One region of the Streptomyces sp. NPDC048643 genome, then DNA from elsewhere that is predicted to be linked to it. Evidence: predicted binding sites of a transcription regulator. Region 1 holds the regulator's gene; the other holds the start of a gene.
The links. Region 1 encodes HrcA, which represses chaperone genes, less so after heat shock. Its sites were predicted from a motif close to TTNGCACTCNGNNNNNCNGAGTGCNAA; they were not measured.
Positions count from the first base shown of each region.

Region 2: groES (co-chaperone GroES) is a predicted target of HrcA. The motif match lies at 1,258-1,284, and genes of this name have one in related genera.

Region 1 covers NZ_JBEZHO010000012.1:149,371-157,568, forward strand. Annotated here, with positions in the region: gene AB0C62_RS15045 (S41 family peptidase) at 1-1,554, opposite strand, end outside; gene AB0C62_RS15050 (hypothetical protein) at 1,628-2,143, opposite strand; gene AB0C62_RS15055 (VOC family protein) at 2,294-2,686, opposite strand; gene AB0C62_RS15060 (16S rRNA (uracil(1498)-N(3))-methyltransferase) at 2,719-3,468, opposite strand; gene AB0C62_RS15065 (nitronate monooxygenase) at 3,465-4,559, opposite strand; gene dnaJ (molecular chaperone DnaJ) at 4,672-5,805, opposite strand; gene hrcA (heat-inducible transcriptional repressor HrcA) at 5,806-6,822, opposite strand; gene AB0C62_RS15080 (MBL fold metallo-hydrolase) at 7,002-7,733, shown strand; gene AB0C62_RS15085 (DUF3097 domain-containing protein) at 7,765-8,198, shown strand, end outside.
Region 2 covers NZ_JBEZHO010000021.1:94,772-102,969, forward strand. Annotated here, with positions in the region: gene groL (chaperonin GroEL) at 1-649, opposite strand, end outside; gene groES (co-chaperone GroES) at 805-1,113, opposite strand; gene AB0C62_RS21885 (polysaccharide deacetylase family protein) at 1,360-2,112, opposite strand; gene AB0C62_RS21890 (polysaccharide deacetylase family protein) at 2,109-3,047, opposite strand; gene AB0C62_RS21895 (methyltransferase domain-containing protein) at 3,138-4,319, shown strand; gene AB0C62_RS21900 (RNA polymerase sigma factor) at 4,361-5,644, opposite strand; gene AB0C62_RS21905 (YciI family protein) at 5,691-6,047, opposite strand; gene AB0C62_RS21910 (VCBS repeat-containing protein) at 6,199-7,416, opposite strand; gene AB0C62_RS21915 (LacI family DNA-binding transcriptional regulator) at 7,836-8,198, opposite strand, start outside.

The sequences.
Region 1 (8,198 bases):
GGTCGCGGCGAGGGTGATCAGATACGGCCGGGAGCCGCCGACGAAGGCCAGGTCGAAGACGTGCTCGTCGTAGACGGGGTCGAAGGCGCGGGCCGACAGGAAGGCGAGGTGCTTGCCGTCGAGGGTGAACGCCGGTGCGTAGTCGCGGAAGCGCAGCGGGGTCGCCTCGGTCACCGACAGGTCGGTGGTGTTGGCGATGCGGAGCTGGCGCAGCGGGCGCGGGCCGGGGTGCGACCAGGCGAGCCAGGCCGAGTCGGGTGAGAAGACGAGGCCGCTGACCTCGCCGTCCTCGCTGCGGTCCACCTCGCGGACCTCGCCGCTCTCGCGCTCGACGAGCAGGACGCGCCCGTCGTGCGAGGCGACGGCGGCGCGGCTGCCGTCGGGTGCCACGGCGAGGCCGAGGACGCGTCCGAGGGCTCCGGCGGCGAGCCGGCGCGGGGTGGCTCCGGGGGCGACGCCGGTGGCGGGCGCGAACTCCAGGGCGTCGTCGCCCTCGGCGTCCGTCACCCATACGACGTGTTCCTCGCCCTCGGCGCGGAAGGCGCGGGGCAGCCGGGCGCGGACGCCGGGTTCGGCGGCGAGCGCGCGGGCCGGTCCCGAACGGTGGGTGATCCAGTGGACGGCGCCGCGCACGGAGACGGCGCTGCCGCGTCCGGTGTGGTCGGGGGCGGCGGCGGAGAACCAGCGGGCGGCGCTCACGGGGTGGGGCTGCTGGTCGGCGCGCTGCCCGCCGAGGAGGATGTCGAGGCGGCGGGGTTCGGCTCCGTCGAGGTCGTCGAGGAGCCAGAGTTCACCGGCGGAGGCGTACACCACGCGGGTGCCGTCGGTGGAGGCGTGCCGGGCGTAGAACGTGTCGAGCGGGGTGTGGCGGCGCAGGTCGGCGCCGTCGGCGAGGGAGGAGTACAGGGCGCCGACGCCCTCGTGGTCCGAGAGGAAGGCGATCCGGTCGCCGACCCAGAGGGGGTACTCGATGTTGCCGTCGAGGTCCTCGTGCAGGCGGGCGAACTCGCCCTCGCCGTCGCGGTCGATCCACAGTTTGCCCGCGGTGCCGCCGCGGTAGCGCTTCCACCAGGCGGCCTCGCGCCCCATCGGGGCGGACAGCAGGACGACTCCGGGTTCACCGTGGGCGACGTCGCCGACGGGTCCGTACGGCAGGAGGGTGGCGGGGCCGCCGTCGAGCGGGACGGCGCGGGCCCAGCTGCGCCGCAGGCTGGCCTGGCCCTGGGTGCTGAGGGCGAGGACGTGTCCGTCGGGGGTCCAGCCGCGGACCTGGGTTCTCGAACTGCCCCAGTACGTCAGGCGTCTGGTGGGTCCGCCGGCCAGGGAGGCGGCGTAGACCTCGGGGGCGCCGTCGCGCGTGGACGTCCAGGCGACGGTCGTGCCGTCAGGGGAGACGCGGGGGTGGTTCACCGGTGCGTTGTCGGCGCTGACGCGCCAGGCGCGGCCGCCGCCGTCGAGGGGGGCGGCCCAGATGTCGTCCTCGGCCGTGAAGACGGCCAACTCGCCGTGCAGATGCGGAAACCGGAGATACGCGGAGGCTGCGGACTCTGTCACCCGGTCACCCTATGCAGCCGGGACGCGGCCCGACAGGGGTTCGGATCACTTGATCCGTGGACGGCCGGGCAGGTCACTTGCCCTGTGCGGGCCAGCAGGTGGGGTCGCCCTTGCACCACATGGTCTTCGTGACGGTGACCGTGACGGTGGGGTCGGGCCCGTTCGGAGGACGGTAAGTGGCGGGAGGGGTGGGGTTGTTGGTGGCGTCGCAGTTGCCGAGGCCGCTCACGTGGAACCACTGCTTGCCGCCGACGGTGGCGGTCAGGTCGCCGCGCACGCAGGCGCCGTCGACGGCGCGGGTGACCTTGCCCTTGACGACGATGTCCCGTCCGTCGTCGGTCTGGCCCTGGCAGTCGACGCTCGCGACGGTGTTCTCGGTCGGCGCGGGCGACCTGCCGGGGGTGTAGACCTTGCCGGCGTTGCCGTAGTTGGCGGTGCAGGTGAGCCACCGCACGTCCACGTTCTGCCGTTCGAGCTGCTTGGTCGCCGTCTGGTCGGTGGTGTACGCCACGGTGGCGGCGCTGAGTCCGTCCCCGGGTTCGCACGCGGTCGCACCGAACACCCCGGCCGCGCCCAGCCCGAGGGCCATCAGCACGCGCCTGCGCCCGGTCCGGCTCCTGATCCGCCTCAAAGCCCCCATGGACGGCAGCGTGCCACCGCGGGGCGCGGTGCGGTAGACCGCATGCGGCCATGAGCGGCACAACCACCCGAAGGAGTTCCGGGCCGGGCCGGGGCCGGTTCAGCCGAGGAGGAGCAGCCACTCCTGGAGTTCCACCAGGTTGCCCTCGGGGTCCTTGAGGTGGGCGACGCGCATCCGGTCGGTCATGGGGGCGGGGCCGTGCAGCACGGTCGCTCCGCGCGAGACGAGCTGCTCGCAGTAGGTGTCGAGGTCGTCCACCCGCAGCACCACCAGGGAGCGGTGTCCGGTGACGTCCTCGCCGATCTCGCCCAGTACCTCGGCCATCATCGCCCGGTCCTGGAGGGCGATGCCCGCCGAGCCGGTGACGGGGCTGAACTTCTCGTAGGGTCCCTCGGTCGCGCCCGACTGGGGCTTGAGGCAGAGGACCTCGGAGTAGAAGCGGTAGCAGGCGGCGAAGTCGGAGACGAGCAGCCGTACCTGGGCGAGTTCCATACGGATCTCCCGTGGGTGGGCGGGCGGTTGGTTCAGGACCAGCGGCCGGTGCGGGCCAGCAGCAGTGCGGCGGCCACGGTCCCGGCCGTCGACGTACGCAGCACCGTACGCCCGAGGTGGAACGTCCTCGCGCCCGCCTCGGTGAAGAGCGCCACCTCCCCGGGGGAGATCCCGCCCTCGGGGCCGACGACCAGGACGATCTCCCCGGAGGCGGGCAGTGCGGCGGTGGCGAACGGTTCGGTGCCCAGCTCGGTGTCCTCGTGCAGGACGGCGGCGAGGTCGGCTTTGGCGAGAAGTGCGGCAACCTGTCGGGTCGACATGGCGTCCGCGACCTCGGGGAAGCGCACCCGGCGGGACTGCTTGCCGGACTCGCGTGCGGTGGCGCGCCACTTGGCGAGCGCCTTGAGGCCCCGGTCGCCCTTCCACTGCGTGATGCAGCGGGAGGCGGCCCAGGGGACGATGCCGTCGACGCCGGTCTCCGTCATCGTCTCGACGGCCAGTTCGCCCCGGTCTCCCTTGGGCAGCGCCTGGACGACGGTGATCCGCGGCTGCTCCGCCTGCTCCTCGCTCACCGAGTCCATCCGGACGACGAGGCGGTCCTTGCCCTCGGTGTCGAGGACGACGCAGTCCGCCCAGCGCCCGGCCCCGTCGGTGAGGACGACGTCCTCGCCGGCGCGCAGCCGCTTCACGGACACGGCGTGCCGTCCTTCGGGTCCGTCGAGGACGTAGCGTCCGTCGCCGCCCGTGTCGAAGTGCTCGACCAGGAACACCGGTGCCGTCATCGGGCCGTGCCCCCGTCCGGGGAGTCGCCGGGCGACGACAACGCTGTCCTGGCGGCGGCGAGTTCGGCGACCAGCGCCTCCACCAGCTGTCCGGCGGGCAGGTCGCGCGCCATGCGGTGGCCCTGGCCCGCCCACAGCGCCATGCCCTGCGCGTCGGCCGCCTTGGCGGCGGCCTTGCGCAGCGGCGAGGTGAGGTGGTGGACGTCCGGGTACGCGGCGGGGGCGTAGGGGCCGTGCTCGCGCAGGAACCGGTTGACCAGGCCGCGGGCCGGGCGTCCGGAGAAGGCGCGGGTCAGCTCGGTCCGCACGAAGAGCGGGTTGGTCAGCGCGTCCTTGTGGACGGCGTTCGCGCCGGACTCGGGGGTGGCGAGGAAGGCGGTGCCGAGCTGGGCCGCGTCGGCGCCGGCGGCGAGGACGGCGGCGATCTGGCTGCCGCGCATGATGCCCCCGGCGGCGACGACCGGGATGTCCACGGCCTCGCGGACCTGGGCGACCAGCGAGAGCAGTCCGATGCCCGCGCGGTCCGTCTCCGGGTTGTCGCGGTGGGTGCCCTGGTGTCCGCCGGCCTCGACGCCCTGGGCGATCACGGCGGCGGCGCCCGCGCGCTGCACGGCGAGGGCCTCCTCTGCCGTGGTCGCGGTGACCAGGGTGAGGGTGCCGGCGCGGTTCAGGGACTCCAGCACGTCCTGGGCCGGGATGCCGAAGTGGAAGGAGACCACCGGCACCGGGTTGTCGAGCAGGACGGCGAGCTTGGCGTCGTAGCCGTCGTCACGGCCGCTGTCCGGGTCGCCGAGTTCGGTCTCGTACCAGGCCGCCTCACCGGCGAGCTGGTGGGCGTAGACCTCGACCGCCGAGGAGTCCGCGTACTCCGGCTGCGGCATGAACAGGTTGACGCCGAAGGGACGGCCGGTCAGCCCGCGCAGCTGTTTGATCTCCTGGTACATGCCGTCGGCCGTCTTGTACCCGGCGGCGAGGCATCCGAGCCCGCCCGCCTCGGACACGGCGGCCGCGAGCTGGGGGACGGAGACGCCGCCCGCCATGGGGGCCTGCACGATCGGGTGAGGGAAGAGATCGGTCAGCGCGGAGGACATGACGGCATGTTGTCACGTCCTCCGTACAAGTCCGAATCCGGCCGTCCGCTCGGTTACGGGGCGCGCGGCGGGCGGACACGGGGCGGGAACACCGCCCCGTGCCGCCTTCGCGTCAGCGACCGTTGAAGGCGTCCTTCAGCCGGGAGAAGAGCCCCTGCTGCCCGGGCTGGAACTGGCCGGTGGGCCGCTCCTCGCCGCGCAGCTGGGCGAGCTCGCGCATGACCCGCTCCTGCTCCGGGTCGAGCTTGGTGGGCGTGGTGACCTCGACGTGCACGATGAGGTCACCTCGGCCGCCGCCGCGCAGGTGCGTGACGCCCCGGCCGTGCAGCGGGATCGACTGGCCGGACTGCGTGCCCGGACGGATGTCGACCTCCTCCATGCCGTCGAGGGTCTCCAGCGGCACCTTGGTGCCGAGGGCCGCGGCCGTCATCGGGATCGTGACCGTGCAGTGCAGGTCGTCGCCGCGACGCTGGAACATCGAGTGCGGCAGCTCGTGGATCTCGACGTACAGGTCGCCGGCGGGGCCGCCGCCGGGGCCGACCTCGCCCTCGCCCGCGAGCTGGATCCGGGTGCCGTTGTCCACACCGGCCGGGATCTTGACGGTGAGGGTGCGGCGGGAGCGGACCCGGCCGTCGCCCGCGCACTCGGGGCACGGGGTCGGGACCACGGTGCCGAAGCCCTGGCACTGCGGACACGGCCGCGAGGTCATGACCTGGCCGAGGAAGGACCGCGTCACCTGGGACACCTCGCCGCGGCCGCGGCACATGTCACAGGTCTGCGCGGAGGTCCCGGGTGCGGCACCCTCGCCGTTACAGGTCGCGCAGACGACGGCGGTGTCGACCTGGATGTCCTTCGTGGTGCCGAAGGCCGCCTCGTCCAGCTCGATCTCCAGCCGGATCATGGCGTCCTGGCCGCGGCGGGTGCGCGAGCGCGGTCCGCGCTGCGACGCCGTGCCGAAGAAGGCGTCCATGATGTCCGAGAAGTTCCCGAAGCCGCCCGCGCCGAAGCCGCCGGCGCCTCCGCCCTGCTGGGACAGGGGGTCACCGCCGAGGTCGTAGACCTGCTTCTTCTGCGGGTCCGACAACACCTCGTAGGCGGCGTTGATCTCCTTGAAGCGCTCCTGCGTCTTCGGATCGGGATTGACGTCCGGATGCAGCTCGCGCGCGAGCCTCCGGAACGCCTTCTTGATCTCGTCCTGGGACGCGTCGCGGCGCACGCCGAGTACGGCGTAGTAGTCCGTGGCCACTTACGACTCCGCCAGGATCTGTCCGACGTACCGTGCCACCGCTCGTACCGCTCCCATCGTTCCCGGGTAATCCATGCGGGTCGGGCCGACCACGCCGAGTTTGGCTACTGCCTCGCCGCCCGAACCGTAGCCGACCGAGACCACGGACGTGGAGTTGAGTCCCTCATACGCGTTCTCATGACCGATTCGCACGGTCATGCTCGAATCCCCGGCCTCTCCAAGCAACTTGAGGAGCACGACCTGCTCCTCCAGCGCTTCGAGCACCGGACGGATGGTGAGAGGGAAGTCATGTCCGAAACGGGTGAGATTGGCGGTCCCGCCGATCATCAGCCGCTCCTCGGTCTCCTCGACGAGTGTCTCCAGCAGGGTGGAGAGCACAGTCGAGACCGTACCCCGGTCCTCCGCCTCGAAGGCATCCGGGAGGTCCTGCACGAGCTGCGGGACGTCCGCGAACGGGCGGCCCGCGATCCGGCTGTTGAGCCGGGCCCGCAGATCGGCGAGAGAAGTCTCACCGAACGGCACGAGGCAGTTGATCATGCGTTGCTCGACCCGGCCGGTGTCCGTGATCAGCACGAGCATCACGCGCGCCGGGGCGAGCGAGAGCAGTTCCACGTGCCGCACGGTCGAGCGGGTCAGCGAGGGGTACTGCACGACGGCGACCTGCCGGGTGAGCTGCGCGAGCAGCCGCACCGTCCGGCCGACGACGTCGTCGAGGTCGACGGCACCGTCCAGGAAGTTCTGGATGGCGCGCCGCTCGGGCGCGGTCATCGGCTTGACGCCCGCGAGCTTGTCGACGAAGAGCCGGTATCCCTTGTCCGTGGGGATACGTCCGGCACTGGTGTGCGGCTGGGCGATGTAGCCCTCGTCCTCCAGGACCGCCATGTCGTTGCGGACGGTCGCCGGCGAGACGCCGAGCCGGTGCCGCTCCGTGAGCGCCTTGGAACCGACCGGCTCCTCGGTGCCCACATAGTCCTGGACGATGGCGCGGAGCACCTCGAGCCTGCGTTCACTGAGCATCGCGCACACCTCCAGAAGTCGACTCCGTGGTCTTCGTGGCCTTCGTGGCTTTTCGCCTGGCACTCAGCGCGCCCGAGTGCCAGCGTTCCCCGGGTCAGTGTACGGCGGTGAGGCACGGCCCCGGCAAGGGCGGGCCTGCGATGTCGTGCGCGACACCCGGTCACCGCTAGCGTCGCCGTATGAGGCTGACTTGGGAAGAGCTGGGGTGGGAACGGGTGGCGCCCCGGATCGGCCGGCGGCGGCTTCCGGACTGGGACTGCACCGTGGGGCTCGTCGTCGGCGAGGACGCGGCGCTGATGATCGACGCGGGGTCGGGTGTCGCGGAGGGCGCGGCGCTGCGCGCGGACGCGGAGCGGCTGCTCGGCCCGGGGCGGCACGTGACGCACCTCGCACTCACCCACCCGCATTTCGACCATGTCTTCGGCGCCGCGGCGTTCACGGGCACCGGGATCTTCGTCGCGGACGGCTCGTCCGGGGTGTACGAGCACGGTCGCGAGGAACTGCGCGCGGACGCCGTGCGCAACGGGCTGGACCCCCGGGCGGCACAGGAGGCGGCCGACGCCCTCGTACGCCCCCAGCACGCCGTCCGGGGCACCCGGGACCTGGAACTCGGCGGCGGCGTCGAGGCGCGGCTCGTGCGGACGGGTGAGGGACACACCGCCCACGACCTCGTGGTCGTCGTGCCGGGCGACCCGGCGGTGGTGTTCTGCGGCGACCTGGTCGAGGAGTCCGGCGAGCCGCAGGCGGGCCCCGACGCCGTCCCGTCCCGCTGGCCCGGGGCGCTCGACCGGCTGCTCGCGCTCGGCGGGCGGGACGCTGTGTACGTGCCCGGCCACGGAGCGCTGGTGGACGCCGCGTTCGTCCGCTCGCAGCGGGACGAGCTGGCCGCGCGTTTCGGCGTGTCGCGGTGAGCCCCGGCGCGCTTCTCCTATCGTCATGCGAATGCGCCAGTACTCTCCGGACCTGACCCCGCCGTGGAAGAAGCCCAAGCCCGTCCCCGAGGTCCCGGCGGACCCGGGTCTGGTGGTCGAGGAGCCCGGCACCGGTTTCTGCGGCGCGGTGATCGGCTGCGAGGCGGGCACGGTGACCCTGGAGGACCGCTTCGGCAAGCACCGGGTGTTCCCCATGGAGCCGCGCGGCTTCCTGCTGGAGGGCAGGGTGGTGACGCTGGTCCGCCCGACGTCCTCGGCACCCGTACGTCCCAGCCGTACCGCGTCCGGCTCCGTGGCCGTGCCCGGCGCCCGCGCCCGCGTCGCGCGGGCCGGCCGCATCTACGTGGAGGGCCGCCACGACGCCGAACTGGTCGAGCGGGTCTGGGGCGACGACCTGCGTGTCGAGGGCGTCGTCGTGGAGTACCTGGAGGGCGTCGACGACCT
Region 2 (8,198 bases), on a different contig from region 1:
ACGGGTCGTCGAGGACGGCCTCCATACGCTCCTGGTCGGACACCATGTAGGGCGAGAGGTAGCCCTTGTCGAAGGCCATGCCCTCGGTGAAGTCCAGCTCCAGACCGAAGGTGTTGGACTCCTCGACGGTGATGACACCGTCCTTGCCGACCTTGTCCATCGCCTCGGCGATGAGCTCGCCGACCTGCGGGTCCTGGGCGGACAGACCGGCGACGGCCGCGATGTCGGACTTCTCGTCGATGGGGCGCGCGGTGGCGAGGAGCTCGTCGGAGACCGCCTTGACGGCCGCGTCGATGCCCTTCTTCAGCAGCGCCGGGGAGGCACCCGCGGCGACGTTCTTGAGGCCCTCGCGCACGAGCGCCTGGGCGAGCACGGTGGCGGTGGTCGTACCGTCACCCGCGATGTCGTTGGTCTTGGTCGCCACCTCCTTCACCAGCTGGGCACCGAGGTTCTCGTACGGGTCCTCGACCTCGACCTCACGGGCGATGGTCACGCCGTCGTTGGTGATGGTGGGAGCGCCGAACTTCTTGTCGATGACGACGTTGCGGCCCTTGGGGCCGATCGTCACCTTCACCGTGTCGGCAAGCTTGTTGACGCCGCGCTCGAGGGCGCGACGGGCGTCCTCGTCGAACTTCAGGATCTTCGCCATGGGAGCGGTTCAGCCCTCTCGGAAAACTTGGGAGAAACGAACGGCGCCCCCAGCGCCCGGTGCATCAGAAGTAGCGGGGGCCAGGGGCGCAGTTCACTGCAATGCTGGGTGTCAGGTGGTCCGGGGGAAGCCCCCGGACGCCCTTGCCCGGTGAATTACTTCTCGATGATCGCGAGCACGTCGCGAGCCGAGAGGACGAGGTACTCCTCGCCGTTGTACTTCACCTCGGTGCCGCCGTACTTGCTGTAGAGCACGACGTCGCCGACGGTGACGTCGAGCGGAAGACGGTTACCGTCCTCGAAGCGGCCCGGGCCCACGGCAAGGACGACGCCCTCCTGGGGCTTCTCCTTCGCGGTGTCCGGGATGACCAGGCCAGAGGCCGTGGTCTGCTCGGCGTCGAGCGGCTGGACCACAATGCGGTCCTCGAGCGGCTTGATGGCAACCTTGGAGCTGGCGGTCGTCACGATCCGACCTCCCCCTTCGGAGATCTCACGGGGTTAACTGTCTGAGGTGGCGACCGGGTCGATCCGTCGTCGCGGGTGCCGGATCTACCCTTCGCCATTGGCACTCTCCAGGGGGGAGTGCCAGGCCTGACACTATGACTGCGATTAGCACTCGGTCAAGCGGAGTGCCAAAGCAGACGGCGTGGCGCGGCCCGGACGGCCCCTCAGGACGTGCGGGCGAGCCCCTGTGGAGGTACGCCTCCAGCTCTAGAGGTAGTTCTCCAGCCGTGCGGGCGTTAAGCCCTCCGCCTGGATACGCCGGAGCAGCCGGACCGTGGAGTCCGCGAGGTCGCGTTCCTCGAAGCCGGAGAGGATGTCGCCCGGCCGGAGGCGGTGCGTGCCGGGGGCCCTGCCGAGGACGACCGCGCTGACCCCGCAGTCGCCGGCGGCCCGCAGCGTGGTGGCGTCGTACCGGCCGTAGGGGGGCCGCAGCAGCCGGGGCCGGATGCCGAACCGCTGCCGGAGCTTGTCCTGCTGCCCGCAGATCTCGGCACGCTGGCCCGCGTAGGGAAGGCCGCGCAGGGAGGCGTGGTCGAGGGTGTGGTTCTGGACGGTGGCGCCGACCTCGCGCAGCCGGGCGAAGTGGGCGTACCCCGGCCCGACGACACTGTCCGTGAGGAACACGCTGACGGGCAGCCGCAGTTCACGGACCATGTCGACGAACCGCGGATCGCGTTCGGCTCCGTCGTCGAACGTCAGGAAGACGACCTTGTCGCGGGTGCGGACGTGGTCCACGACGGGCGGCAGGCCCGGGGCCGCGGTGCGCGCGGTGGTCCGGGCGGGCGCACGGGGCGCCGGGGCGAGCGGGGCGGCCAGGCCCCAGCGGCGGTACGCCGTCTCCTGCGGGTGCACCCGCTGCGCCGCCTTCTTGCCCAGCCGCTCGATCGGGTCGACGGACTGGGCGCAGCCGGTGAGCAGCAGCGCCGCGAGCAGTCCGGCGACCGGCACCCGCAGCCTCACAGGTAGTCCTCCAGGCGCGCGACCGCGTAGCCCTCGGCCGTGACCCTCTTCAGGAAGCGCCGGACCAGGTCGGGCATGGTCCCCTTCCAGTCCTTGGGGCCGCGGAAGTGGGTGAGGACGATGTCGCCGGGGTGCAGGTCCTGGTCCTCCTCGCGGTACTCCCAGTGGTCGACGAACACCTCCTCGTCCCAGATGGGCGCGTACTTGACCCCGCAGGACTTGGCGGCGCGCAGGGTGTCCTGGTTGTAGTTGCCGTAGGGCGGGCGGAAGAGCGAAGGGCGCTTGCCGAACTGCTTCTTCATCACGTCCTGCATGCCGCAGATCTCGTGCTTCTGCCGCGCGTAGGAGAGCCCGGGCAGGTAGGGGTGGTGCAGCGTGTGGTTGTTGAGCGTGATGCCGCGGTCGCGCATCTTCCGGAAGTACCCGTAGTCGTCCTTGATCAGGTAGTCGCTGAGGAAGACGGTGTACGGGATCTTCAGCTCGCTCATCATGCGCAGGAACTGCGGGTCCTTCTCCTCGCCGTCGTCGATGGTGAGGAAGACGACCCTGTCCTTGGTGGGGACGGTCGTGAAGACGGGCGGCAGCCCCAGTTCCTTCTGGCCGTCGACCTCGAACCCCTTGCGGGCCTCGATGACCGGCTTCCTCGCGGGCGGCGCCGGGGGCATCAGGGGCGCGGTGGGCAGCCCCCAGCGCTTGGCGACGGCGGTGCGGGCGGCCTGCGCCTTGCGGAGCCGGAGGGCGTACGAGTCGAGGGCGCGGGCGGGCCCCGCCTGGAGTCGGCCGGCCTGCTGACCGGCGGCGGGCCGGGCGGCTCCGGAGCCGGAACCCTCGGCGGCGCAGCCGGAGACGAGGACGGCGAGGGCCATCGCGCCGATCCCGCAGCGCACACCAGCCCGATTTGCGCCGCTCTTATAGTTTTGTCGTACGGGTCGCATGGGCCCGGATCCTCGCAGGTCACCTCCCTGACGCGGCCCCGACACCGCGGCCGGAGGCACACCGTCCACCGACTGGCCCACAATGGCCGGGTGAACGACGTCTCCTTCGCCTCCCTGCTCACCTCCGAGGGCCGCGCCCTGCTCGACGAGGTGCACGGCACCGAACCGGCGCAGGAGCTGGCCGTCGCCACCCGGCTGCGCCGCGAGCACCCCGCCGAGCTGGTCTCGGCGGCCCTCGGGCAGGCGCGGCTGCGGCAGCGGGCGGTGGCGAAGTTCGGGGCCGAGGACGCGGGGCGGATGTTCTTCACGCCGAACGGCGTGGAGCAGTCCACCCGCACGAGCGTGGCGGCCCACCGCGCCGAGCGGCTGCGCGCACTGGGCGTCCGCTCCGTCGCCGACCTCTGCTGCGGGATCGGCGGCGACGCGATCGCGCTGGCCCGCGCGGGCATCCGCGTCCTCGCCGTGGACCGCGACCCGCTGACCGCCGCAGCCGCCCGGGCGAACGCCGACGCGCTGGGGCTCACCGACCTGATCGAGGTGCGCGAGACCGATGTCACCGCGGTGGACACGTCGGGGTACGACGCGGTCTTCGTGGACCCCGGGCGCCGGGGTGGCCGGGGCCGCATCTTCGACCCGGAGGCCTACTCGCCGCCTCTGTCCTGGGCGGTGGGCGCGGCCACGAAGGCTCCGATCGCCGCGCTGAAGATCGCCCCCGGCATCCCGCACGAGGCCGTCCCCGCCGAGGCCGAGGCCGAGTGGATCTCCGACGGCGGCGACGTCAAGGAGGCGGTGCTGTGGTTCGGCACCGAACCGGGCCTGGTGCGCGCCACCCTGCTGCCGGGCCCGCGCGAACTGCGCGGACGCGGACTGCCCGACCCGGCGGTCCGGACGGTCGGACGCTATCTGTACGAGCCGGACGGCGCCGTGATCCGCGCGCACCTGGTCGCCGAGGTGGCCGCGGACCTGGACGGCGGACTGGTCGACGAGACGATCGCCTACGTCACCGCCGACGAGCTGCGCCCCACGCCCTACGCCTCGGCGTACGAGATCACCGACCGGCTCCCCTTCAACGTGAAGAAGTTGAAGGCGCTCCTGCGGGAGCGGGAGGTCGGTGTCCTGACCGTGAAGAAGCGCGGGTCGGCCGTCGAGCCGGAGGAGCTGCGGCGCAAGGTGAAGCCGCGGGGGCCCGGGTCCGCGACGGTGTTCCTGACCCGGGTGGCTGGCGCCCCCACCATGCTCGTCGGAGCACCCGCGCGGCCGGCCACGACCTGAGCACGGCCCACCGGGTCACCGGGTCACCGGGTCACCGGAGTTCACGAGCCGGGCAGGTCCCGTGCCCGGTCCGTGAGCAGGGCGCGTTCCCGGTCGTTGCGGGCCAGCGCGGCCGCCCGTTCGAGCTCGGCCCGCGCCTCCGTCGTCCGGCCGAGCCGGGCCAGCAGGTCGCCCCGCACGCTGGGCAGCAGGTGGTAGTCGCGCAGAGCGGGTTCGCCGGTGAGGGCGTCGACGATCTCCAGGGCGGGGCCGGGCCCCTCGGCCATGGAGACGGCCACGGCCCGGTTCAGCTCGACGACGGGCGAGGGGACGCGCGTGGCCAGCGCCCCGTACAGGGCGGCGATCCGCGGCCAGTCCGTGTCCTCGTAGGTGAGGGCCTGCGCGTGGCAGGCGGCGATGGCGGCCTGGAGGGCGTACGGCCCGGGGCTGCCGGTGGCGACGGCGTTGGAGCGGCCCAGCGCGGTGAAGCCCCGGCGGATCAGCATGCGGTTCCAGCGGCGGCGGTTCTGGTCCTTGAGCAGGACGGGTTCGCCACCGGGTCCGGTCCGGGCGGCGGCGCGGGACTCCTGGAGTTCCAGCAGGGCCGCCAGCGCGTGCACCTCGGGCTCCTTCGGCATCAGCTCGGCGAGCACGCGGGCCAGCCGGAGCGCGTCCTCGCACAACGCCGGGCGCAGCAGGTCGTCGCCCGCCGTGGCCGCGTACCCCTCGTTGAACACGAGGTAGATGACCTCCAGCACCGACCCGAGGCGTGCCTCGCGCTCCGGACCGTACGGCACCTCGAAGGCGACCGCCTTGGCCGCGAGCGTCCGTTTGGCGCGCACGATGCGCTGGGCGACCGTCGCCTCCGGGACGAGGTAGGCGCGGGCGATCTCGGGCGTGGTCAGACCGCCGACGAGCCGCAGGGTGAGCGCGATCCGGGCCTCGGCCGACAGCACGGGGTGGCACGCGGTGAAGACCAGGCGGAGCAGGTCGTCGTCGATGTCGTCCGGATCCGCGGGCTCGTCGACATGGTGCGGTGCCGACAGCGAGAGGTCCCGCCCGACCTCCTCCAGCTTGCGCGCGTAGCGCTCCCTGCGGCGTACGAGGTCGATCGCGCGGTGCTTGGCCGTCGCCGTCAGCCAGGCGCCGGGGTTGTCCGGCACGCCGTCCCGTGGCCACTGTTCCAACGCCGCGACCAGGGCGTCCTGCGCGAGTTCCTCGGCGATGCCGACGTCACGCACGATGCGCGCGACGCCCGCGATGATGCGGGGCGACTCGATGCGGAAGATGGTCTCGACGGCCGTGTCGACGCCGCCGCCGGGGGCCTGGGTGGGCTGTTGTTCCACAGCCCACCATCAGACACCCGCGACGGCCCCGGGCCAAGCGGAGGGCTCAGCCTCCGGCGATCTCGCGCACCTCGCAGGTCACCGTCCAGTGCTCCTCGTGCACCTTCAGGAACCGCTTGGTCCACTCCAGGGCCTCGGCCATGTCCTTGCACTGCATGATCGCGTAGCCGCCGACGACCTCCTTGGATTCGGTGAAGGGTCCGTCGGTGACGGTCAGTTCGCCGCCCGACCACAGGACGCGCTTGCCCTGCGCGGAGGGCGTCAGACCCTCGGTCTCCAGCATGACGCCCGCCTTGGTGATCTCCTCGATGAGTTCGCCCATGCGCTGCATCAGCTCGGGGCTGGGGCCCTCGGCGGGCGCGGTGCTCTCGTCGATCTGGACGAGCGACAGGTAGCGGGGCATGGTGACTCCTCGTGTTTCGGTGGCTCTCGGGGACGGGGTCCGTCCCCGCCTCTCACCTGTGCGTCGATCGGGGGAGGACGGTTTCGACACCGTCCCGGCATTTCCTCGAAGTTTTTGTCGTCTCCCTCGAAAGTCTCTTCTCCGGACGAGGTCAGCGCCTGGGGACCGCGTCCGGGACGGCTCCCGCCGGGCAGCCGGAGAGGGCGCGGAACGTGCCGCCGCCGGCGTGCTCGCCGGGTGCCGGGGCGGCCAGGTCGGCGCAGCCGTCGGCGTCGGTGTCCAGGAGCAGCGCCCCGGCTCGGGAGCCGCCGACGCGCACGCCGGCTCCCGCCGACGCGGGGCCGTCAGGGGTCGGCGACACCCTCACTGTCGTCCACGCGGCACCCTCGCCGAGGCCGGCGGCGGAGCCGTGCGCGATGTCGAGCCGGCGGGCTGGCTCGGCACCGGAAGCGGGATCGGCATCGGCATCGGGATCGGTCCGGATGCCGACGTCCACGACGACGTCCGCGTAACCGTCCCCGTCGAGGTCGCCGACGGCCACGGCGTCGGCGGGGCCACCGCGGTGTCCGGCGGTGCGGACCGGCCCGGCGGCGGTGGAGCGGTAGACGTACGTGCAGGAGGTGCCCGCGCCGCAGTGCGCGGAGAGCACCAGGTCGTCGCGGCCGTCGCCGTCGACGTCCCCGGTGGCGACCCCGACGACACCGACGTGCGCGAGTCCGCCGGGGTCGAGCGCGGCCGCCCGGGCGGGGACGCCCGTACGGCGCACCGGGCCGGTCCAGACGGTCGCCCGGGTGCCCGCGGCGCCGTCGCCGTGGGCGGGGCGGAGGAGCACCAGGTCCAGCAGGCCGTCGCCGTCGAAGTCGCCCGTCTGCGCGGTGGCGGCGGGCACCGAGGTGGCGCCGGACAGCCCGTGCGGGCCGCCCCAGACGATCACCGCGTCCCTCGTTCCAGCGGTCGTGACGACCAGGTCCGCGTAGCCGTCGGCGTCCAGGTCCCCCCGCGCGATCCGGGACCCGAAGCCCTCCCCCGCGACCGGTGCGCCCGGAACCCCCCGGGCGGCCCGGCTGATCACGGCCCGCCGGCCGGCGTCCCCCGGGGACACCCCGTCCGGGCCGCCGTACAGCACGGTGACGCGGCCGGCGCCGTGCCGTCCGTCGACCGTGGCGTGGCCGTCGGCGACCGCGAGGTCCGGGTATCCGTCACCGTCGAAGTCCTCGCGCACGGGAGAGGCGGCGGGGACCGGGACGAACGCGGGCGTGACGGGCACCGTCGTCGCACCCGCGGGACCGCGCCCGGTGGGCGCGACCAGGGCCAGCAGGACCACGGCGAGGGGTCCCGCCCAACGCGTGCGTCGACGCGGGGAATTCATCAGGAGGCCCTCCCGTCACGGTCTCAGGCTCACCGCACGAGACTCGCCGGTCGGCGCATTGGTTGTACGCGGCACCGGCCGGCACCCCCCGAAGGAACCAAGGGGAATGAGCTGTTCGGAAGGGGGCCGTTCGGACGGGCCCGTTCGGAACCGGCTGTGACAGCGAGGCTCACGGCTCCTGTGCCTCCGCGTCGGGGAGGCGGGCGGCTCTCGCGGCGGAACGGTTCTCTCGCGGGGGAGGTGTCTCTCGCACCGGGGGCGCCTCTCGCAGGGGACCGGCCCGGGGCGTCACGCGCGGGGAGCCGGCCGGGGCGGTGCTCCGGGGTCACTCTCTCCCGACAGGCGTCTTCGAAAGTTTCGGCAACAAGTCCGACCGAGTCCCGAGGGCAGGAGGGGAAGCCGCTCCCCGGCCCCACCGTTCACGCCGGAGGCGCCCCCGTGCTGCTGCGGACCACCAGGCTGGTCGCCAGCTCCATCCGCGTCCCGGCCGCGGGCCTTTCCTGGCGGCCCAGTTCGAGCACCAGCTTCGCCGCCGCCTCGGCCATCTCCGTCAGCGGCTGCCGTACGGTCGTCAGCGGCGGTCCCACCCACCGCGCCACCGGAAGATCGTCGAAGCCGACGACACTCAGATCCTCGGGAATCCGCAGCCCCAGTTCGCGGGCCGCCTCGTAGAGGCCGAGCGCCTGGAGGTCGTTGCCGGCGAAGACGGCCGTGGGCCGGTCGGGCCGACGCAGGAGTTCGAGCCCGGCCCGGTAGCCGCTCTCGTGATGGAAGGTGCCGGG